Linked DNA regions of Candidatus Chlorohelix allophototropha. The protein of the gene in region 1 interacts with the protein of each later gene in a pairwise test. Links are inferred from orthologs where the notes say so. Each region holds a gene or a part of one and is shown in the gene's direction. Other genes may lie near its edges. The genes, in order: recA and OZ401_RS18665.

Region 1 (11,914 bases):
AATCAGGGTGATGTTAGGGTAGCGACTTTTTAGGGCGCGCGCGAGGGCAAAGGAGGCACAGTTTTGTTGAAAAGTGGTGGTAAAGCCGACCACTTGGAAATTATGCCAAGCTATATTTTCAACCAACTTCTCGATATAGAGGGGGGCTTCTATGCGCCGAATTTCCACCAACCGCTCCACCGTTATGTTTGCTTCCGCGGTTACTGCGCCAACAATGGCTGAATATATTTCGGGGAAAGTGTCATTCTGGTCAGGGCTGGCATCCCCAAATGCGGCAAGTGAAAACAACCACTCTCCCAATACGGGGATGATGGTTTGACTGAGACAGTAATAAGGCTCTAAACCGATTTGTTTGGCGAAGTCTAGGTTTAAATGAAAGGTGGTGGTTGGAAAGCCGTGTGCTTCTGCAATTGACTTTAGCAAGCCGATTTGCAGCGAAGGTCTTTTAAACTGTGCAAAAGGCATGGTTACCAACGCTACTGAGAGCTTTTTGCTTTCTGCCGATTCTACAACGTTATCTTCAATTTGAGTGAAATCTTGGTTCATATAACCTCCTGAACAGATTCTACAAAGAAAATGCGATTGGTTTGAAAGGTTTAAGCCAACTTTGCCAGAAAAATATTATCTGGCAGCCTCATAAAGATTTCGGTTGCCGGAATTTCAGTTCTGTTACCAGCACTACGCTTGCCAGCACTATCCCAAAGCCAAGTAGCATGCCAAGACTCACCGATTCGTTTAGGAAGAGCATACCCCATACGATGCTAAAAACCGGTACTAGAAAGGTGACGGTGCTGGTGCGAGTCGGACCGACGCTTTGGATGAGCCGGAAGAAAAGCAGATACCCTATTGAGGTGGAGAGAAACGCCAGCCCTAACACGCTCACCACTACTTCCCATGAGGGAAAGGTGGCAGGCACTCCGGTGGCTGCCAGCGGAAGCAGCAGCAGACTCGCCGTTAGCTGTTGCCAAGTGGCAAGCGTTAGTGAGGTAGTATTTCTTAAAGCCAACTTGATGTAAACGCCGGAAATCCCGAAGCAAAGGCTTGCAACCAGCGCAAACACAATTGAGAGGATCACTTCCCCGCTAAGCGGTAAGGGGCTAAGCCCTACCAACACTACTACCCCAATTAATCCCATCAAAAGCCCTGCGCCCCTACGCCAAGATAAAGAGTCTTTCAGCCAGATTGCTGCCACCAATGCAGTAAATAGTGGAGTGGTGGAGTTGATGACTGCGCCATAAGAGGCGGTCAAATGAATTGTGGCGGTGGAGATTAGGGTGAAAGGGATGGCGGAATTGAGCGCACCTACGATAAAAAAGGGAAGAATTCTGCCATCGCTCTTGAAATGCTTACGTGCTACTAGCGCGTATAGAACCAGCGCAATACCCGCTAACCCAACCCGAAGCTCAATCAGAAAGGCAGGGGCGAGTACTGGTGAAGCGATTCTGAGAAAGATGTAAGAAGCACCCCAGATAGCAGCAAGCAGGATTAGTCTCAGGAAATCCGGGAATTTCAATTGGTGGTAACTCCGGTTGACGAATTTTAAGCGCACATGAAGAAAGAACTTGGTTATTATAGCACACCGGATTGCTGTGGAAATTACAAAAGCAAGGGGCTTAAACCCCTTGCCTGATAGTATCCTTGAGGATGGCTAATTGCGTGGACCTAGGGGTAAGAGAATGCGCTTGTACAGCGGGTTTAGTACACCTGCTGCTGATACATACCATGCGCCCGCCGCTGTTGCCAGCCCTACGTAACCGCCCGCCTCACTGGTAATAAAGCCGAGGTCGGCGAGAATGAGCAGCACGAAAGCTATCTCTAGCAAGGTGAACACGGTGAACAGCGCCCAGTTAATGCGGAAAGTTGCTACCCACATGTAGAGGGTAAAGATAGCAAAAGCGATTAGGAATACGCCCACGCCGGTTTTGCCGGACGAGCCGTAGGTTACTATCTTTAGGTTTTCCATAACTTTTAATGCACCCAACGCCAACCAGAACGCGCCATAGGTCGAAAAAGCGGTTGCGCCAAAGGTGTTATTCTTCTTAAATTCCCACATACCCGCCAGCAATTGTGTCAACCCGCCGTAGAATAGAGCCAGCGGTACAAATAATTGTGCTAACTCTGGGGCGGTAATTTTGGCGTTGTTCAGGCTTAAAATGAAGGTGGTGACGGCAAATGCTGCCAATCCCAACGGACCGGGGTCGGCAATTGGGCTTTCAATTACAATAGGGCTGGATTGGGTTTGGGGTTTTTCCATACTCGTAAGCATAAAATATAATAGCTCCTCTCTGAATTCAACTGATCTTGATTATCAAAACTGTTCTCCGTCGAAACGGTGGCAAGGCAAACTCTAATAAGCCGGGGCAAAATCCCGTTGCAAAAAATCCCGATTCTTGATGAAGGCTCCTGGAAAAACTGATTCAGGCGGATCTCAAGATATTTCGTAAGGTTACTGAAGACTTAAGTTTGTAAATTTTATCACAAACAAAACAAATTTGCAAAATATTCGTTCGAGAATACTTCGAAGCTCGATTTGTACAGGCACACCTTTCTTTTCAAATTATTTGGGCTATTATGCTTGCACGCACCCTATTATTCACAACTTATCGTTTTGATTCTAACCGACTTGCATTTTTGAAAGCACAAATTTGTGAGGACTGGAAATAGCGCAAAGCTGTTAAAGTTTAGCTATCTACCTACATTTGTGGATTCTATTACAGCTATTAATTTCACCTCTAAAATTCTAATTAGTACCATTCAATACAGGGTATAGTAGAGTAAAAAGGTATTGAACGAAATTTACAAACGCCTCGAATTCTGCTAAACTTTAGGAAATGCTCTTTGTACTATCAATTCACCTGACATATAGCTACTTTGGAGATTTGTGTGGGAAGAAAACCTAAAGATGATTCTTACGGGAAGAGAAATAGCCAATCTCCTCTTGCTCTTTATCTAGACCGCCTCTGCCGCGAACGCAATATATCCTTAAGAGCCGCAAGCCTTGCAGCAGGGCTTGGCGAAGCTACTCTAGGTAATATTGTGCGCGGATACCGTCATCCTGACCCCGCAACACTGCGGAAGATAGCCATTTACTTTGGGTTGAGTGAAGATGCGTTGTTGGAGATGGCGGGTCATCGTACCACTAATAACAATACTAGTCGTCCGGAAATCAATGACCCTGAACTGCGGGTGTATCTGCTTCCAGACCGCATCAATAATTTGCCGCGCCGTGATTTAAACCTTCTTAAAGATGTCTTACGCCATTTGATGGAAGAAAACAAATCCTGATATAGGGCATATAGACGGTCAGAAAATATATATAATCTGACAGCTATTTAACCTTTTCTTAAGTTGTAAATCTGTTATAATTATCCACATCAAAGCGTGCTGCCATGCAGAATTACGTTGAAGCGAGTACAGCAATTTCAGTTTTGCTGCGGGAAGTTAAGCATGAGTTCTGAAGAAGTTCCTACCCACGTTGAAAAAAACGAAATAAATGCCAGTTTTGTACGTCATACTCCCAGCAGGCATCCCAGCGCCGATAGCGGTAATGTAAGTAATCGGTTAACCGACTTGCCGCGCGATCTGGAACCGATTCGCCATCACTGGGAACAGCGTGGTCGCAAGTATGGCTTGTCCCCAAGCGCAAGTTGGGTAGATGAGACAATGCTGCAACGTGAAGGTTTGGTACTGGCGCGCTATATCAATGATGACGATACGGTGCTGGATGCCGGATGCGCCAATGGCTATACTACCTTGCAACTGGCACGGATGCGCCAGATTCGGATTACCGGCATTGATTATGCGCCCAGTATGATTGAACATGCCAATGTAAACCTCAGTCGGGCAGGGCATATTAAAGGGGCGGCTTTTTTCAAGGTAAACAATTTCCTGAAATTGGATTTTGCCGATAATACTTTTGATAAGGTTTATACCAAACGCACCTTAATCAATCTAGGTAGCCCGATTTATCAAAAGGCGGCGATTTTAGAAGCGCACCGGGTGTTAAAACCGGGCGGACTTTTCATGGTCTCAGAAGTTACAGTACAAAGCTCTGAGAAACTAAATAGATTGCGCCAGAAATTAGGTCTGGAAGCGATGTCCCCACTCTGGCATAACTGTTATCTGGATGAGCCGGAAATTCTACGTTTTATAGAGCCTTATTTCGAAGTTAAACGCATCAAACATTTTAGCAGTACCTACTATGTGCTTACTTGGGCAATTTACCCCTTCTTTGTGCGCAATGGGCAACGTAATTATCGTGGCTTCTTGCATCGCGTCAGCGCACTTCTTCCCCAAATTGGCGATTATGGTCTACAAAAGTTGTACGTGCTGAAAAAGCGAAGTCGGTAATTTAATGTTAGACGGGTAGCAGTAGTTCTGCTAAAATATCTGCAAGTTCGCCGAAATTTTTTACCTGATTGTGAGGATTATAATTGGCTCAGCTTGATCAAAGTGGAGAAGCCCCTGTACTTGAAGTGCGCGGAATTACCAAACGCTTTCCGGGCGTTTTGGCAAATGATAATATAAATTTCAGACTACAGCGGGGCGAGGTTCTGGCTTTTCTGGGTGAAAATGGAGCGGGCAAATCCACTCTGATGAATATTCTGTACGGGCTATACCACCCTGATGAAGGGGAAGTATTACTGAACGGCAAACCGCTAAAATTCAGTGGACCTAACGAGGCAATTCGCGCCGGAATCGGCATGGTACATCAGCATTTTATGTTAGTTCCCACCCTCACCGTCACCGAGAATATTATACTGGGCAACGAAATAGCCAAAGGGGGCGGGCGTTTAGACCTCAAGACGGCTTCTAAAAATATTTCTGAGTTGAGCGCCCGCTACGGCTTAGCTTTAGACCCTAATGTGTTGGTAGGCGATCTGACGGTAGGGATGCAACAACGGGTTGAGATTGTCAAGGCTTTTTACCGCAATGCCAATATCCTTATTCTTGATGAACCCACTTCGGTGCTTACTCCGCAGGAAGCGGATGATCTGGCAAACATTATTCGCAATTTCACCGCGCAGGGCAAATCGGTTATCTTTATCAGCCACAAACTTAGAGAGGTATTGCAAATAGCTGACCGGGTAGTGGTATTACGGGGCGGCAAGGTGGTGGGTAGCGTGGATGATCTTTCCAAAGCGACTGAAGCCAGTTTAGCTTCTTTGATGGTTGGGCGCGAAGTGGTATTACAGGTTAATAAAGGTCCCTCACATCCCGGTGAAGAAGTGCTGGTGGTGCATGATGTGAAAGCGCTGGATGATCGCGGCGTGGCAATTTTGCAAGGTGCAAGCCTTAGTGTTAGAACTGGTGAAATATTGGGAGTAGCCGGAGTTGAGGGGAACGGTCAAATTGAATTGGTGGAAGTGCTGACTCATCTGCGACATGCCACCGGAGGAAGCGCAACTCTAAACGGTATGGATTTGCTACATTCTAGCACTCGCAAAATTACGGAAGCAGGCGTGGGCTATATACCGCAAGATCGGCAACGTTTCGCAATGGTGCTTTCGTTTGGCGTGGATTACAACATGGTGCTGAGTTCGTATTATCGCGAACCTTTCTCAAACGGACTAACTATCAATGAAAAAAAGGTAGATGAATACGCGCTAGAGTTGGTGAAACGGTTTGATGTGCGTACTCCTACGGTACAAACTCCCAGTGGCTCACTTAGCGGGGGCAATCAGCAGAAATGCGTGGTAGGGCGTGAATTCAGTCGCAAGAATAAGTTGATGATTGCGGTACAGCCTACTCGTGGCTTGGATGTCGGCTCAATCGAATTTATCCATAATGGCTTGGTGGAACAGCGCGATGCGGGGGTGGCAGTGTTATTGGTCAGCAGCGAATTGGACGAGGTTATGTCTCTTTCTGACCGCATCGCCGTGATGTACAAAGGACGTGTTGTAGCAATTGTTGAGGCGGATAAGGTAACTCGCGAGGAACTCGGCTTGCTGATGGCGGGTGCGGGAACAACGGCAGGTGCGGTCTAAAATAGCCGTGGCGCATGAAACGGAGGCGCTTGTCCAAGAGGTAGCGCAGCATGGCGAAGCCCAGAAAGAAAAGCGGCTTGGATTAATCTATTCGCTGGTAGCGGTTGGGTTCTTTGGAACCAGCGCAGTGATGGTATTATATGCCAATCCTGTTCCCCCGGTGGAGAAATCCTTCTGGCGACTTATTATCGCTACTCTGTTTATTTTTACTCTGCTCAAAATTACGCATGAGCCACTGGGAATCAAGCGGAAAAGTCTGCCACGTTTCGCGCTTTACGGGCTGATAACCGCCGCACATTTTGTACTTTATATTGCTAGCTTGAGCTTTACCACTGCTGCGCATACACTAACACTGGTTTATACTTCGCCCGCTTTTGTGGCAATTTTCTCAGCCATTTTCCTGAAGGAACATATCAGTAAACGGCGTTGGGGGGGGGTGGCTATAGCAGCGTTGGGAGTGGGGATACTTGCGGGGTTTGAGCCAAAGCTAACGCCTGAAATGCTGCTAGGAGATTCGATGGCGCTGGCTTCGGCAGTTGCCTATGGTTTATACTCAATTGCGGGTAGGCGTGAAAGGAATAACTATTCGCTCTTATCCTACGCTTTTGGGTTGTACGGTTTTGCCATGCTATGGATGTTTCCGGCGGCTTTGCTCAGTTTTTCATTAGGAGAGGGGTTTAAGTTATACTCGTGGGGACCGGCGCTGGCGCTGCTAGGGCTAGGGATTGTGCCGTTAGGCTTAGGTCATACGCTTTACAATGCCGGGTTGCGCCGCTTGAATGCTACCTATGTGAATGTAATTGCGACACAAGAAGTAACGTTGGGGGTATTTTTTGCTTGGGCATTCTACGGTCAGGTTCCATCCATTAGTTCGCTATTTGGAGCCTTAGTTACTCTTTTAGGGGTGTTGGTAGTTCTGATATAGTGTATTGCAAACCGGGCGATTTAATTTATAATATTAGGGACTGATGGGACACTGTTTTATCTTCAAGGAAAACCTGCAAATCATAGAATGAGAGAACATTCCCATGACTAAAATTCTGGTTGTTGACGACGAGCCTTTTATAACCGATATGGTGGAGGCAACCCTTGTAGCGGAAGGCTATGAGGTAAATAAAGCCTATAGTGGCGAAGATGCACTTACCTCTATTCAAACTGACCCACCCGACCTCGTTTTACTTGATTTAATGCTTCCCGGGATGAGTGGCTATGATGTCAGTCGTTTTATGCAGCGCGAAGCTCAGTATAGCCATATACCAATAATCATGGTAACCGCCCGTAGCGCTACTCACGACCGTAGTTCTGGTTATGAAACTGGTGCGGATGATTACATTACCAAGCCTTTTAACCCGGATGAATTGTTGATTCGGGTGCGCGCCCAGTTGCATCATGCCAACCAAACGGATTTTTCTAAGCTAACCGGGCTTCCGGGAAGTCGTGCGGTGCAAATGGCTATTCAGAAGCACACAAAATCAAATAAACCTTGGTCAATCATCTATGCTGATATTGAAAACTTCACTTCTTACAATGAAGTTTATTCTTTTCAGAAAGGCGATCAAGTCCTGCGGAAAATTGCCGGCATTTTGAAGCAAGCAGTGGACGATAAAGGTAACAAGGATGCTTTCGTAGGTTACGCCGGGCGCGATGACTTTGTAATAATCACAACCCCAAACCATACCGATGCTATTATCAAACGTGCTGAAAAGCTGTTCAAGGAAATTGCAGACGATTTTTTCAATTCTGCTGACCGGAAAAACGGCTATTTCTCTTATGTTAATCATGCCGGTTTAAGTTTAAAATTACCCCTGATGTCTCTCTCTTTCGATATAGTGGACAACGGCGGAGATTAAAGAACAATTGACTAATTGGCACAAATGGGCTAAAATCCTGATGTAATAATAGAACAAATCTTCCGATTTGATGCATATTCAGGTTGAACCGTGTCAAATAAAAAGCCTTAACCGGCAGAAAGTGAAAAAGCGAGAAAAATATGGCTAAAGGTAGCTCTAAAAACTCGGTAGAGAAGGAAGAAAAAACAGTTACTGAAAAAGGGACAGATCGCGAGCGCGATAAAGCTATCGATACTGCCATAACTCAAATAGAGCGAGCCTTTGGTAAAGGCTCAATTATGAAAATGGGCGATGCTAGCGCAAAAATGGCGGTTGAGGCTATTTCTTCCGGCTCAATTTCGCTGGATATTGCGCTAGGTGTAGGTGGAATACCGCGCGGACGTATCATCGAAATTTACGGTCCTGAATCTTCTGGTAAAACTACGCTAGCTTATCACATTGTTGCCGAAGCTCAAAAAACGGGTGGAATTGGCGCATATATAGACGTAGAACATGCGGTTGACCCGATTTATGCCGGTAACTGTGGTGTTGACCTTGACAACCTCTATATTTCTCAACCGGACACGGGTGAGCAAGCGTTGGAAATTGCCGAAACCTTGGTACGTAGTGGCGCAATTGATGTGGTAGTGATTGATAGTGTGGCTGCGCTTACTCCTCGCGCCGAAATTGAAGGCGACATGGGCGATTCGCATGTCGGTTTGCAGGCACGTTTGATGTCGCAAGCACTGCGCAAATTGACGGCTGCCGTCAGTAAAAGCAGCACCTGCCTTATCTTTATCAACCAATTACGTAGCAAAATCGGGGTGATGTTTGGCAATCCCGAAACCACTACCGGCGGTAATGCTCTCAAATTCTATGCTTCGGTGCGCTTGGATATTCGCAAGGTGGAAGCGATTAAGAATGGACAGGAAGAAACCGGAAACCACGTGCGGGTTAAGGTAGTAAAAAACAAGGTTGCGCCTCCTTTCCGCAAAGCTGAATTTGATATTATGTTTGGGACTGGTATCAGCAAAGAAGGCGATTTGATTGATGTCGGTGTCCAAATGAACATTATCCGCAAGAGTGGGGCTTTCTTCTATCTTGGCGATGCTCGTCTTGGGCAAGGTCGTGAAAATGCCAAAGAATATCTCAAGCAAAACCCTGATGTAGCGGAAGAGATAGAAAGCCAGATTCGGCAGCAATCTAACCCTGACCGTGCTTTGCCTTCGGGTAATGGCTATGGTGTAGCGGTTATTGAGCCTGAACCGGAAGATGAAGCCGAAGACCTCGAATTTTAAACTGCCTTTGGGTTTTAGGCTACGGGCTTCAACAGCTTGTAGCTTGAAACCCGATTTATTTTATAAAGCCGGAAATACATGTTCAGATCAAATAAACCGCCACAACCACAGTTTCACGGGAGTGGTATTATCACTTCGGTTGATACCCAGAAAACCGACCATGAGCGAGTCAATATATTTCTGGATGGGCAATATGCCTTTAGCCTAACCGCTATATTGGCGGCAGAGCAGCGCCTTATCGCCGGGAAATATCTGGACGCTGAAGCGGTGGCAGAACTACAAAGCGCCGATCTTTACCATCGGGCATTGTCGGCAGCGTTAAATATGCTTTCCCGCCGCGCTCATACCGAGGCGGAAATCCGCAACAAACTTAAGCGTGCTTACCCCGATATCGCTACTTCCACCGTTTCGCGCGTATTGGCTCGTTTGAAAGAGCTAAAATATCTGGATGATGAAGAGTTTGCGCGTATGTGGGTGCAAAGCCGCACTAGTTATGCGCCGCGCGGAAGCTTGTTAATCAAGCGCGAGTTATCGGCTAAGGGGGTAAAAGAGGAACAGATTGATGAAGCAGTCAATGCTGTACTGGCTACTCCGCAAGAAAGCGAGGATGGCGAAGAGCGCACGTTGGAGGAGCAGCAGGCTCTAGAACTGGCGCGGCGCAAGGCACATAGCTTGGCTGGCGAAGATTGGGCAGGCTTTTACCGCAAAATGGGCGGCTTTCTGGCACGGCGTGGTTATAACTTTTCGATAATCAATGAGGTAGTACGGGAAGCTTGGAAAGAACTTAAAGAAGAGTCTCCGGGCGAGGATTTGGAGTAATAGAAGGAAGCGGAACAATGAAGAAAACCTTTACAGCTATGTGTGTTTACGAAGATGGTAGTAAGGATGAAGCGGTGGTGATCGTTACCAGCGAAGGTACGATTTTTCAGGTAGCGTGGGAAATTTCTAACGGCGAGAAAGACCGGGCGGTAATCGAAGCGGAAAGCGCCGAAGAAGCGTTTGCGATCTGGTGTGAGGATAACGGCTTTGTAGCCGTATCCTAAAATATGCCCGCTTGTAAAAAGCAGGCAAACTATCCTTCAGGAAGCTTAACGAGTGCGAAAGAGCTTTTCAAGCCATTGTCCGGCAACCCCCGCCAGATAAATGAGTGTTTCATTATCGCTGTTAGTGAAACCGCCCAACTTATCGTACATACCGAGTCCGGCAACTATTACCTCATTAATCCGCACCGGCGCAAATAAAAGTTGGGGGGTATTTTTTCTGCCCGGTTGCTCATAACCACCCGGTATTTCAAGTCCTGTATCGCGGGTAAATTCCAATAGTTTCAGGATATGCCCTTCCGAGAAATGCGCCTCTGGATAGGAAGCAAGGCACGGTTTTTGCTCAGCTAAGGCGAGAATAGCGAAGGCAGACCGCGCTTTTAGCAACAGGCTGGTTGCTTTCGCCAATTCATAAATAACTTGCTCAGGATTTGTACATCGGTTCAAGCGCCGCGCTATTGCTTTATCAATGTGTTCTAGGCTATTCAGGTTTGTAGCTTGCGGTAACGTTGAATACATGGTTGGGGTAGCGTAATTGTACATATAGCACTCCTGAAACTGATAGCCTAATTAAACCAAAATGAATTGTATAAGTTAATGTTACAGGTTGGATATTACGAGAAACATTAAATCAACACAGTACCTTTTTCTCAATTGTAAGTACTATAAACCGCTGTTAGAGGCTGTAATTTTGACTAATTGCTTTGCGTTATATATAGTGAAAGCAGAGTTAACCGTGAGCAAAAGGAGTGCGGAAAATCTCTGTTGAAGCTGAACTGGTTGCAAAAGCAAAAGCCGGAGAGGTAGCAGCATTTGAGCGGATTGTAATGGAATTTGAACCGAAGCTTTCGCGTTTTATTTACGGGTTAGTAAATGAGCGTGAGCTTTCGGAGGACTTGGTACAGGAGACTTTTGTCTCGGCATACCGCGCCCTGCCTTCCATGCCTGCTGACCTTAAATTATCGGCTTGGTTGTATAAAATAGCTTTAAATAAAGTCAGGAGCGAGAAGCGCAAGAAACGCCCCGTTCCATGGCTTCCATTGCCCTTTTTTGGGCAGAATAATGACGAGGAAGCCCCTGCGCTGGAATTGCCCGACCCTTCGGCTGATACGGCAGAGTCGATAGCAAAGCGCGATGCTATTATCGGGGTCTTGAAAAAGCTTCCGTCCGATCAATCGGCGGCGCTATTGATGGATGCGCAGGGCTTTGATGATGACGAAATTGCAGAAGCGCTAGATTGTAGCACCGGAGCGGTGAGGCAAAAGTTGTTCCGGGCGCGCAAAGCTTTTAAAGCGCTTTATGAGGATAATTAAATTGGCTAAAGAATTTAAGCCACAATTTAATAACGAGGAAGAATTCCACTTTCGTGTGCGTGAGGATATTAATTCTACCCTAGAATCGGTAGAACTGGAATCACGGCGTACCCGGATTATGGCGCAAATCAGACGAGAGCAGTTATCTCGCGTTGCCCCGTTAAAAGTGCGATCCACGGGTTTTCGCTTATCGCCTTATATGGTAGGGGGGTTCGCAACGTTGGTGCTGGCGGTTGGGCTGCTATTCTTCATTGTGCTTTCTAACGAATCCAAAACTTTCAGCACTACGAAGGGCATTGGCGTAGCTCAGCAGTTACCTACTGCTGGTCTCGCCGCTTCTTCTAATGAGAGTAGCGTTAGTGATAGCGCTGTCGGTGCGCCTAAAGCGGCTCTTCCCAATACAACCGCAGCGGCAACGACAATAGCGGCGGTAGCGGCAAGACAACC
Region 2 (11,858 bases), on another replicon or contig:
GTAAAGTTCGCCATCGGTAGCAATAGTGATTAACTGATCTACCCCACGTTCAAGCTTATCAAGATTAACCTGAGGAGCAATCCAATTTTTTACAAAAGAATCCGCATCGGAAGTTGCACCGTGATCAAAAGACACGCCACCACTGAGAGGCGCATTGTAAAAAAAGACTATAATGCTTTTCCCATTTCGCAAAGTAACTTCATAAGGCTCGTTCGGGTCAAAGGTTTCGGGGATAATTGCATGTTCTAACGCAACAGAAGCAGCCCACTGCAAACGCTCATCTTGGTGGAATTGGTGGCTCAGGCTTCCTAATACATTGCTGCGCAGGCGCGTTTGCTCTAACTGATGTTCGAGAGGATCAATGGTTTCAACACTATCATGATAAGCTTGCCATGGGGCAAGTATAGTAAATTTTATACCGCAATCTGCCAATAATTCCAGTACGGTACTATTTACGGCTGCCTCAGCCAACCACATGCCTTCAGGCAAATGTCCGAATCGGCGCTGAAAATCGGCAATACCCCACTCAATTTGCACCCGCATATCTTCAGGTCGGGCAAGGGGCATAATCACATGGTTATAAACTTGCGCCAGCGCGTTACCATAACCGTATTTTTCAACATTTGAACTGTCGGCTTGAATAACATTGCGGTAGGTAACAGGGTCATTTTTTTCGAGCCAAGCCGCCAGCGTAGGTCCAAAGTTAAAACTGATATTGCGGTAATTATTCAACTTGGCATTAGGGCTATAACACTCTGCTGTAATCTTATCGTTAAAATTAGCGTAAGGTTCAGCGCCCGGCTCAGGCGGAATAAGCCCGGTGAAGGGGTTTTCCCTAGGCGGTTGGTAAAAGTGACCGTGTATGCAGATTTGTACACTGGAACTTTCGACTTTACCAGTCAAGAATGAGGTCTCCATAATTTTAAAATTTGATTGTGTCTATGCTATAATAGCATAAATTCGGGCTGCTCACCCGCTTATGGAATTGCTGGAGGTAATTATTAGTTGAGTTCAGTTGAACAGAATAAACCCTTTAGCTCTGACCAAGAAACCTTGTTCAGAGAAAGAGGAAACACCTCTGCGACTCTGGAGTTTGAGAAGCTTTCAGAAATGAACAACGAAATCAAACCTTTTAAATTCGGGCATCCCGCCGATAAGGACGATGAAGCCCCGAAATGCCAGTTTGATATTTCAGGCTCTTTCCAGATTTTGAATTCAAAACACGCCACGCTAAACCAGAACCAGAACAAATCGACAGCAAGTCGGGAACGCCTGTTTTACGCCCTGCGGCTGGTAATGGATTCTTTACTAATTTTGCTGGCATTTGGGCTGGCTTATTTCGTGCGCTATGTTTTACAGATTGGGGTTGAAGTTCTTGAAGAATATCAAGTTCCCTTCACCAATTATATTCCAATTGAGTTAGCCTACACCTTCGTTTTGTTAGTCACTCTCCATTTCAAAGGTTTCTATCGCCGAAAACAGGTGCTCTCATTTCTTGACGAACTCGGCACTATCCTCAGTTCTACTCTAATCGCAGTTGCCAGTATGATGGTGCTGGTTTTCATCAGCCGTCCACTGGCTTTTAGCCGTCTCATGTTTGTTTTTCTAATCCCTACAACCATTTTAACGCTGGCAATAGAACGCATCGTAGTTAAGAGGATAAGACGCTCACTGTGGCATCGTGGAATTGGCGTACGTAGGTTACTGGTAGTAGGAGCGACAGATGCCGCCTCACGTCTGATGGATGCAGTAGTAGCCAACCCAGATCATCGCTATCGGCTGGCTGGTTACGTTGATGATGAAACCCGCTTTTCGGAGTGGATTTTACCACCACGCTATTTGGATGGGCAACCGGTATCTTGCCTAGGTACTTTTGATAACTTGAGTGCACTTTTATCTTCGCATAAAATTGACGAAGTTATTATCGCCCTACCCGCAACGCACCATACCACTATCAACGATATAATAAATATATGTAGAGAAAGCGATGTTGATTTTAACCTGATACCCGATATTTTTGAGATGCGCCTCGACTCGTTGAATTTCACCGAGATTAATGGCGTACCACTGATTGGATTCAAGGGTACTAATCTAACTGGTTGGAATTATGTTTTAAAACGGGCGATGGATATTACCTTAGCACTCACCACGCTAATAATCCTCTCCCCGTTCTTATTATTGATCGCCTTGCTTATCAAACTGGATTCTAAAGGACCGATTATCTACAAACAGACCAGAGTAGGCAAACACGGTAAAACCTTTACCTTCTTTAAGTTCAGATCAATGAAGGTAGGCTCAGATCAGCAACTGAATAACCTGACCCATCTCAATGAAACCGGCGGACCTACTTTTAAAATTGCCAATGACCCTCGCCGTACCAGATTGGGGAAATTCTTGCGTCGCACCAGCCTTGATGAATTACCTCAGCTTTTTAATATCCTGTTCGGGCAAATGAGCTTCGTTGGACCACGCCCACCAATTGATCGAGAAGTGGAACAGTATGAGGAATGGCACTATCGCCGCCTTGAAGTGGCATGCGGGCTAACTGGTTTATGGCAGATAAGCGGGCGAAGCAAACTCTCGTTCGACGATATGGTGAAATTAGATATATACTATGCTGAGAACTGGTCGCTCTGGCTAGATTTTAAAATCCTGATTCGCACAATCCCGGCGGTTCTTAAGGGGGAGGGAGCATACTAGGAATCAATGAAAGTTGCACTTGTACACGATTACCTGAACCAATATGGAGGAGCCGAGCGAGTGCTGGAAGCAATAGCCGATATGTTTCCAGAAGCCCCAATCTACACTTCCATTTATGATAAGAGATTGATGGAAGGAAAGTTTCCGGGTCATAAAATATATACCTCTTTTATGCAACGATTTCCGGGTGTTCTCAAACGCCATCAGATATATTTGCTGGCTTACTCCTTTGCTTTTGAGCATTTTGATTTGAAAGACTACGATGTGGTTATCAGTAGTAGCAGCGCATGGGCGAAGGGAATAGTTACTCCTCCCAATACCCTGCACATCTGCTATTGCCACGCCCCAATGCGCTTTGCTTGGGATACCCAAGATTACGCCCGCAGAGAAAACATGAGTCGGCTGGCTAAAATCGGGTTGCCTTTGGTAATGGAATTTGTTAGACTGTGGGACATATCTAGCGCCGCCCGACCACACTTCTATGTGGCAAATTCGCAAACCATCGCAGGGCGTATCAAAGAATACTGGGGACGTGAGGCAGTAGTGATAAATCCCCCGGTAGAGGTTGAGCAAATCCCCTGCAATTATGGTCCGCGTGAAGATTTTTATTTGATGGCATCGCGCCTAATGCCCTATAAACGTTTGGATGTTGGGGTAAAAGCGTTTCGGGAACTGGGATTGCCCTTGAAAATTGTGGGAACCGGACGCGATTTGAAAAATTTGAAGGATTTGGGCGGCTCAAATATTGAGTTTTTAGGCTATGTATCGGACGAAGAATTGTATGAATTATTCGGTCAATGTAAAGCCTTCATCCAAACCGGCGCGGAAGATTTCGGGATTACTCAGGTTGAGGCTATGGCAGCAGGTGCGCCGGTAATCGCCATCAAGCAGAACGGACCCGCCGAAGTAAACATCGAGGGGCTAACCGGAATGTTCTTTGATGAACAGTCTCCCCAATCTCTAATGGAAACAGTACAGCGTTTTGAGCAAATGAGCGCCCAATTCGACTCACATATAATTCGCAAGCACGCGGAAACTTTTAGCCGTGAAATCTTTATCAAACATTTCCACGAACAAATTGACTTTTGTGTACGCGAATTCAAAGCAGCACAGCAAAAAAAAATTTTGGCGATACGCCCTTTGAGTGATACGGCTGAAATGCCCAATATCAAAGAGCAAACGGCGCAGTAACAGGTAACAGGGAATGGAACTCAGAAAATACGGGCGAATCCTTTTTAGATATTGGTGGATAGTGCTGCTCTTTACCGTTGCGGGCGGAGCGTTAGCTTATATCCAGTACAAATCCACTGCCTCCAATTACCAAGCAGCTTTTGAGGTCAATGCCGGGCGCAACGACCCTCCACCTGACCAAACCAACAAAGGTTTTCAGGACTATTTCAATTATTACCAGTTTATCTCGTCTGAATATGTGCTAGATGACTATGTAATGATTGTAAAAGGCAGCGTCTTTTTAAACGACGCAGTGGAAAAGCTGAAAAGCACCAAATACCCGCTATCCCCGGAAGAACTCAAGGGCAATTTCGATGTAGAGCGTAAACACCGCGAGATTACCTTCACGGTGCATACTGACACCGAAGATAAGGCGTTGGTAATATCCAAAGCGCTGGCTGATACGATTGTGCAAAACGCCGGTAAATATATTGCACATGGTGATAATACGCAGTTTTCAGCTAATTTGATTGATTTCCCGACCAGTGCGGTATTTAACAGTGGGCGCAACCTACTTGTATCCAGTATCCGGCTCATAGTGGGTCTCATTTTGGGAGTAGGGTTAGCTTTCTTGCTGGCGTATCTTGATAACAGGCTGAGAACTCCTGAAGATTTCAAGGAAGCGCTGGGTTTACCCATAATTGGGGTCATCCCTGCAAAATCGCTATTACCTTTCGGACAAAATAATAGCAATGGTGGTAATTATAATCCTAGTAGCTCCGAGCCAGAGCAAATATCGGCGCGGCGGTAACAAAGGGTGTTATGCAACTCAAGGATTATATAAACGTCCTGAAAAAAAGATGGTGGCTGGCATTGCTGGTAGCAATGGTAGCGGCAGGAGTAGCTTTTGGATATAGCCTCAGCCAGCCAAAAACCTATCAGGCTATCGCCAAATTGCAAGGTGATGTGGGCAAACCGGATAATAACCTGTGGGCTTCACTAAAAGAGCAGATAAATGGCTACCCTGCCCGTTTCGACTCGGTTGAGTTTGCTTCTGCCATTAATGAGCGGGGCAAATTTGATCTTCCAATTGACGAAATCAGAGGCAAAATCAAAGTACAGGCGCGACCAGCCGAATATACCTTTGTAATTACCGTAGATGATACGGATGCAAAACGTGCCGCCGCTATTGCCAACACCTCCGGTCAGATTCTGGTGGATGAAAACGAGCAAAAAATTGCCGGATATAACCAAGATCAGCAGACCTATATTAAATTAACCAGTCCTGCCGCAGTACCTGATAAGCCTAACGGACCGCGTACCAACCTTAACACCGCCGCAGGAGCAGCATTAGGACTTGTCATTGGTTTGATATTTATTTTTGCTGTTGAGTTTTTTGACGATACTATTAAGAGCGAAGAAGAGTTAAAGCGTTTGACCGGATTGACGGTGTTGGGAAGTGTACCGATTTGGAAAGGTACAAGAAATGATTCCTCTTACAATTCAACTATTAACACCGATGCCGCTGCGAACAATTCAAGACCGATCAAAGCAGGCAGCAAACGCGATTAACGGAAGGATTTTTTAACCTAGCATGAGCAATTCCAGTATAGGGGGTATAGAGAAATTGGTGACATTGGCAGATCCGCGTTCACCTGCCGCCGAAGCATACAAAGACTTACGCACCAATATTCAATTCAGCGGGCTTGATCGCCAATTACGCGCCTTGCTTATCACCAGCGCGCGCCCTGATGAGGGCAAATCTGAAACACTAGCAAATCTAGCGGTGTCCTTTGCCCAAGCCGGAAATAAAGTTTTAATGATAGATTGTGATCTGCGCCGTCCGAGTCTCCATATTCTTTTCGGATTAGAGCAAGAACCCGGTCTATCAAATGTCATTCTTGAAGCGGGCGGGTTTGCCTCGTCTTCAAAGAACGGTTCAGGGATTGGTTCAATCAAATTCCCGATCCTGGAAACCGGCGTGCCAAATTTGCGGTTGCTACCAGCCGGGTTGCAAGCTCCAAATCCTGCCGAGATTCTTGGCAGTAACCTGATGCGCGAAATAATCGAGCAACTTCGCGGAGAAGCTGATTATCTTTTCTTTGACTCGCCTCCCCTTTTGGCAGTAACCGATGCAGCAGTATTATCCACTCGTTTGGATGGAGTGCTGTTAACGTTAAAAGCCAATAAAACCAAGCGGGATGATGCTAAAGAAGCGAAAGAACAACTCGAAAAAGTGCGCGCCAATATTGTAGGCGTGGTGCTGAACGAGGTGAAAAGCGGCGCAAACCGCTACAGTTATTAATTATAGGATTGAACTAAATAGAATGAACCTGTTGAATTTCCTTTCATTAAGCGCATCCCCACCTCCCTGCCGCGCTGTAGCGCAGTAAGCAGGAGAGGCATACCCCCAATTATTCCCTCAATTCAGCTATAGGCATAATTGCCAAGTAGCTTGTTTTTGGATTTTGCCTCCTTGTTTTTCACTTTATGTAAAGTTAATTAGATTATGATTCACCGTGTAAAACCGGAGGTTAATATATGATTGGCTCAGAAGAATTAATACTCACAAAGCAACAGGAAAAAAAGAGAAGCGGTGGAATTGTGCTTCTGGTGATGGCAGCAGGGATTTGGGGAACAGTCGGGGTTTCCTCGGCACTGCTCAATCGGATAGAAAGCACACCCGCGCTAACAATCGGCTTTTTGAGGCTGGCTTTTTCTGCTCCCTTTCTATTGGGAGTAGCCTTTTTCACCACCCGACGCAACCCGTTCAAAGCTAGATTGCGCGATTTACCGCTGTTCGCCGCGCTGGGAATCGCAATGGCAAGTTACCAGCTTTTTTACTTTATGGCTATTCCCCTCTCCAGCGTAACTCTGGTAGTAGTAGTGGCGTTATGTAGCGCACCGGTAATAGTCGCGTTACTCTCGATACCGATTTTTAAAGAGAAGTTGACGGGTTCGGTTATCCTAGCGCTTGGACTGGCGCTGGCAGGAACGGGCTTGCTAACCCTAGGCGGTAGTAGTAACAGTGGTGATTTTCTCAAACCGGAGTATCTACTTGGAGCGTTGCTGGCTTTAGGAGCAGGGCTATCGTACTCAAGTATTACTATCTTGTCCAAACTAGCAACACGTCACACAAAGTCCGGCAACAGCCAAACAATGGCTCTATCGTTTACGTTTGCGGCGATTCTGTTGCTAGGGGGGGCTTTGCTCACGGGGAATTTAAAGCTAAACCTAGCGCCGGGAGTTTGGATGATGGCGGCATACTTGGGACTGATACCAACCGGAGTAGCCTACATAATTTTTATGCAAGCGCTCAGACGTGCCACTGCCACCGCCGCTTCAATCGTTACTTTGTTAGAACCGGGAGTGGCAGCTTTTCTGGCATGGTTGTTGCTGGGTGAAAGCGTTAGTCTCTTGACACTTGCTGGAACAATAATGCTGGTAGTAAGTGTATGGATTCTCTCAATTAGAAAAAGTTAACGACGAGAAGGCAGGAAATAACTTTCGCGTACATAGGCTGTTTCTAAACCGAGTCGGTGGAGGTTATGCTCCGAGCTTCCACCGTAAGGGGTTTGAGCGGTAATTATTTGTCTGCCGCGCCGCAAGGCTTCTTCAAGCATAGCCCGCAAGAGCGCACTCTGTACACCATGCTGCCGAAAATCCGGTAGGGTACTGGCGGAATAAAGCCCGGCATAATTGCCGTCTTTACTTAAAAATAGAGTTGCGCCCCCTGCGAGTTGGTCATGAATATATGCCAAGTAGCAAATTTGCTGGGGATGCCCAACACTTGCCCTACTGACTGCCTCCCAAGTTCTGCGGAAACCGCCTCTCAATTCAAACCCTTCACATACCACTTGTGCAAATTCTTCACGTTGTTCAGGAGTTACCAGCCGTATTTGAGCCTCTACGGAATGATTCTCTGCTAACGGGGGGAGACTACCGGGAATATAAGCAAGAACACTGCTACGAGCTTTAGAAGTAAAACCGCGCTCTTTAAGCAAAGTTGATAAGTTGGTCGGCTTTGAATGGTTTTCAATCACATAAATAGTACAGGAAACCTTCAGAGCATAAGCGCGTTTAACTATTCGGTCTATGTCATCGCTAGAAGCGGGTTTGCTTAGTCCTAAACCAAGTACGCGGTTCAAAAAGCTAACATTCGGAGCTTCGGTGCTGGCAAATTGGAATAGACCGTTGCTGATAATAATGTTCAACCCCAAATCCATCATAGACGGACCAATAGATTGGAAAAATACTGAGTAGGACTCCATTTCATAACTCTCGAATTGTCCCACCTCCAACTCGTTTATTTGCATCTATAACCACTCCGATAATTGGTTTCTATAAAATAAAGGTTCAACACCACCTAGAGATATTCGTTAATTTGCAGCAATTCCACGCTTTACAGCATATAATGCGGCGTGCGTTCTGCCCGGTAAGTTCAATTTATTGAGAATACTACTCACATGAGCTTTTACCGTTTTCTCGCTTACCGAGAGGTCACGGGCAATTTCCTTATTGCTCATTCCTTTGCCTAATAAGCCGAGAACTTCACGCTCACGTTCGGTCAACTCTTCAATCGCATCCGCTTCCTTAGGAGGAGCTAACACCTCATGCATGAGTTTCTTGGCAACTTCAGGATGCAATTGGACTTCGCCACGTTCGGCAGCCAGCACCGCTTTCACCAAATCTTGGGGCTGTACATCTTTTAGCAAATAGCCGGTAGCGCCGCTACGAATAGCAGTGAACACTTTCTCGTCATCGGCAAAGCTGGTAAGTGCAATGACTTCGGTTTCAGGGCGCATCAACTTAATTTCTTTGATAGCAGTCAGACCATCCATAACAGGCATAACTAAATCCATCAGAACTACATCAGGATGCAATTCTTTGACTTTTTGAAGAGCTTCCTTGCCGTTGCTGGCTTCGCCCACCACTTCAATTTCGTCTTGCAACTCAAGAAAAGTTATAAGACCTTGGCGTACAACCGCATGATCATCAACAATCAAAACTTTAACCGATTCGTTGCCATCCGTAGCCATTTCTTATAAGCTCCTTTAATATATTCCTAAGCCAACCGGACGCGGCGCTACCAACAAAGGCAAAATTACTCTTATTTTAGTACCTTCACCGGGTTTACTTTCTACATGTAACGCACCACCGGCTAATTCCGCTCTTTCCCGCATACTGGTCATACCTAGAGATTTTCGTTCTGTGCTACCACTGTTAACTACTTCCTGTGGGCTAAAACCTACTCCGTTATCGTGTATAGCTAACTCGGCTTGCTGGTCATCTATTGTCAGTTTAATAAGAACCTTGCTTGCCTGAGCATGTTTCATAATATTATTCAAGGCTTCCTGAGTAATGCGATAAAGGGTTTGTTCATGCTCATTAGAAAGTCGTCGTTCTCCGAATACATCAAATTCAATATCCAGATGTTCCTTTACCTTGACCGACTCAATATGTTTTTGAAGGGCTGTAATCAAGCCCTGTTCTTCCAAAGCAGCAGGGCGTAATTGAAAAATTAAAGCGCGCATTTCCGCCAACGCCCCTCGTGCCATAACCTGCAAACGATCGAGTTGCGCCTCAACTCTCTCAGGTTTTTTAATAAGCATTGCCCGCGCCGATTCGGCAGTAAGAGTAATGCTGAAAAGAGTCTGAGTAACCGAGTCGTGCAGGTCGCGCGCCAAACGGTTGCGTTCCTCTAATGCAGCTACCAGTTGCGCTTGTGAATATAGTTGGGCATTTTCTACTGCAATACCAATCTGGCTACCGATGGCTTTATATAGAACTATATCATTATCGGTGAAGTTTTTTCGGAAATCGCTGGTCATAGCAATTACGCCCACTACGCCACTACTACTGGTAAGAGGGATACCCAAATAGCTCCTGATATAGCTTTGTGTTTGTATATCTGGATGAACTCGCGAGTCTTCAAGCACATTATCATTTAGGTAAATTACTTCGCCGGATTCGGCAACTTGCCCGGTCATATATTCGCCCACCTTCAACCCTTTGTTGAAAATATTCAACGACTGATCTGATTGGGCGCGATGCAACACTAATCGCAAAATCTGGCTATCAGGCGAAACTAGAAAGACCGCACAACGCTCCATTTCCGACACCGAAATAAGTTCTTCCATTGCGTCATTAAGTACCTGATCGAGGTCGAGAGAGGCACTAATAGAAGCCATTACACGGTTGACAGCAGTTAATTCGCGGTTGCGGCGGCGAGTCTCATTTAAGGAAGATTGCAGACGATTGCGGGAGATTCTTAAATTTTCCGCCATGCGACCCATTGCCCCGGCAAGGCTGGCAACTTCGTCATTGCCTCGCGATTGAGGAACAGAGACATCATAATTATCTTTGTGGATGGCATCAGCCACAGAGGCAAGCTCACGAAGAGGGCGCGTTATGCTGCGAGTAATCAAAGCTGCTACTATAATGCCGCCGAGAGTGGTCATCAACACCAGAACCAAAGATAATATGGTAATCAAAGTACCCTGATCACGTGCCGCTTGGATTTTACGAGCAATTTCTTCACGATATAAGCTAAGGTCGTTATTGATGGCGGTAATCAGGTTATTCTTTTGTTCGCGCGCCACCCTTTCATAGGTGCGAATAGCAGTAGTTTTGAAATCTTCAAGGTTTATAGCGCGAATCTGATTAATTGTGGTAGAAAACTTATCGTACAATTCTTGGGTCTGGCTGGCGCTACGTTGAGTTAGAGAAAGCGATTCAAAGGCTTTATTTAGCTGAGCATTGGCATCTTCATAAATCTTGGTAGCTTCAGAAAATTCCTTATCCGTATCAGCCGGATCAAGGCTAAGAAGCACACCACGTGCGGCGTTAAACTGGCGCTCTACTGCCAGTTCCAAACGTAATACCGAGTCTGTAACCTGTTGGTCAAGTTCTTCCTGAGTACTCAGGCTGCTCCCCGATTGGCTGGTATAAAGAATGGCAGCAAGAGCAACCACGAGACCCATGAAAGCCATAGCCAAGAACCCGGCAAGAATCCGCCCACCTAAACTATTTCGCAGCGGGAAAACACCACCCTGAGAAGATTGCTTGTACAGCTCTTCAGTTCCAGAATGGGCAGCCGCTACTTGTGGCTGGTTGCCAATATTGAGTTTGTTCCTATCCAGCGAATCGGGCATGCTACAACCTGTTCATTTTGAGTTCAACGGCTGCTTAGCTACTACAGTGAAGATATAAATGAAGGTTATATAACGCTAAATATTATACTAATTTCCTTTGACCTATACAACAGTTAAAATATTATGTTAAAATGAATTCAAACGACTGTAGTTATGGAAAGGAGAACCCGGGTGGCTAAGCAAACGCCAAAAGCCAATAGTGCTGCAATGGTCACAATTTTCGATTTTTTCACTTTCTTTCTTGGTCTGGCGATGACTACTTTGGGGGAGTTCTTTGCGCTGGCGGGCGGAGCAAATATAAACTTCGGGCTGGCTGTTTTTAGTGTTTTGATTATTATAGTTGGTATCGGTATCAGCACTATCCGCGAACTAACCAGCGAAAATGCCGATGACGAAGACGGCATCCGTAAAATTTACGGCTTTGTATGTTTTATTACCGGAGTAGCGCTAGTGGTTATACCCGTAGTCAGAGCAGCATTTTTGCTTATAAACGGCGGTATGGATTTAGGCAATGCCCTGCTTTTGAGCTTCTCGGTGGTAGTAGGCGTAATTTACATTTTTCTTGGATATTCATGGGCAGGCGCGTTCGACCCACCACCCGATAGCGATTATTAATTCTCGCCGCACCGGGTGGATTCAAATTTCACAACCTGTAGCAGGTATCCTAGGGCGGCTGAAAAGCCGCTCTTATAGTATAATTTGCCTTGTGCAATAAAATCTTTTGTCAAAATTTCGCATTTCTTGAAGAAGGACGGTATGGCTAACGAGGAAAAGTACGTCGAGGAATTAGCTGATAAAGAAGACGATTTCAGCGAGTGGTATAACGAACTGGTA

Evidence for each region.
Region 2: the proteins of recA (region 1) and OZ401_RS18665 interact in binary tests that used the Bacillus subtilis proteins (3 or more experiments, as listed by UniProt). The link is inferred for Candidatus Chlorohelix allophototropha from one-to-one orthologs.

Annotation. Positions count from the first base shown.
Region 1 is NZ_CP128399.1:1,607,685-1,619,598, forward strand. Bases 7,067-10,045 are described here. They hold recA (recombinase RecA), read left to right. Parts: upstream 7,067-7,977; coding sequence 7,978-9,114; downstream 9,115-10,045. Other genes in these bases: OZ401_RS06830 (GGDEF domain-containing response regulator), read left to right, coding at 7,067-7,837; OZ401_RS06840 (regulatory protein RecX), read left to right, coding at 9,193-9,933; OZ401_RS06845 (hypothetical protein), read left to right, coding at 9,951-10,045. In the rest of the region: OZ401_RS06795 (RiPP maturation radical SAM C-methyltransferase), read right to left, coding at 1-546; OZ401_RS06800 (DMT family transporter), read right to left, coding at 635-1,513; OZ401_RS06805 (acetate uptake transporter), read right to left, coding at 1,649-2,266; OZ401_RS06810 (helix-turn-helix domain-containing protein), read left to right, coding at 2,884-3,285; OZ401_RS06815 (class I SAM-dependent methyltransferase), read left to right, coding at 3,448-4,350; OZ401_RS06820 (ABC transporter ATP-binding protein), read left to right, coding at 4,434-5,987; OZ401_RS06825 (DMT family transporter), read left to right, coding at 5,977-6,912; more of OZ401_RS06830, read left to right, coding at 7,016-7,066; more of OZ401_RS06845, read left to right, coding at 10,046-10,157; OZ401_RS06850 (hypothetical protein), read right to left, coding at 10,203-10,697; OZ401_RS06855 (RNA polymerase sigma factor), read left to right, coding at 10,904-11,467; OZ401_RS06860 (hypothetical protein), read left to right, coding at 11,469-11,914. UniProt on the Bacillus subtilis protein: Multifunctional protein involved in homologous recombination, DNA repair and competence.
Region 2 is NZ_CP128400.1:1,398,510-1,410,367, reverse strand. The notes cover bases 3,645-6,567. They hold OZ401_RS18665 (YveK family protein), read left to right. Parts: upstream 3,645-4,692; coding sequence 4,693-5,442; downstream 5,443-6,567. Other genes in these bases: OZ401_RS18655 (DMT family transporter), read left to right, coding at 6,412-6,567; OZ401_RS18660 (CpsD/CapB family tyrosine-protein kinase), read left to right, coding at 5,465-6,175; OZ401_RS18670 (YveK family protein), read left to right, coding at 3,905-4,681; OZ401_RS18675 (glycosyltransferase), read left to right, coding at 3,645-3,891. Outside these bases: OZ401_RS18685 (DUF3536 domain-containing protein), read right to left, coding at 1-903; OZ401_RS18680 (undecaprenyl-phosphate glucose phosphotransferase), read left to right, coding at 1,006-2,700; more of OZ401_RS18675, read left to right, coding at 2,707-3,644; more of OZ401_RS18655, read left to right, coding at 6,568-7,353; OZ401_RS18650 (GNAT family N-acetyltransferase), read right to left, coding at 7,350-8,186; OZ401_RS18645 (response regulator), read right to left, coding at 8,250-8,909; OZ401_RS18640 (histidine kinase), read right to left, coding at 8,925-11,024; OZ401_RS18635 (hypothetical protein), read left to right, coding at 11,196-11,639; proS (proline--tRNA ligase), read left to right, coding at 11,781-11,858. UniProt on the Bacillus subtilis protein: Required for YwqD kinase activity. May bring YwqD and its substrates into contact. Probably involved in the regulation of capsular polysaccharide biosynthesis.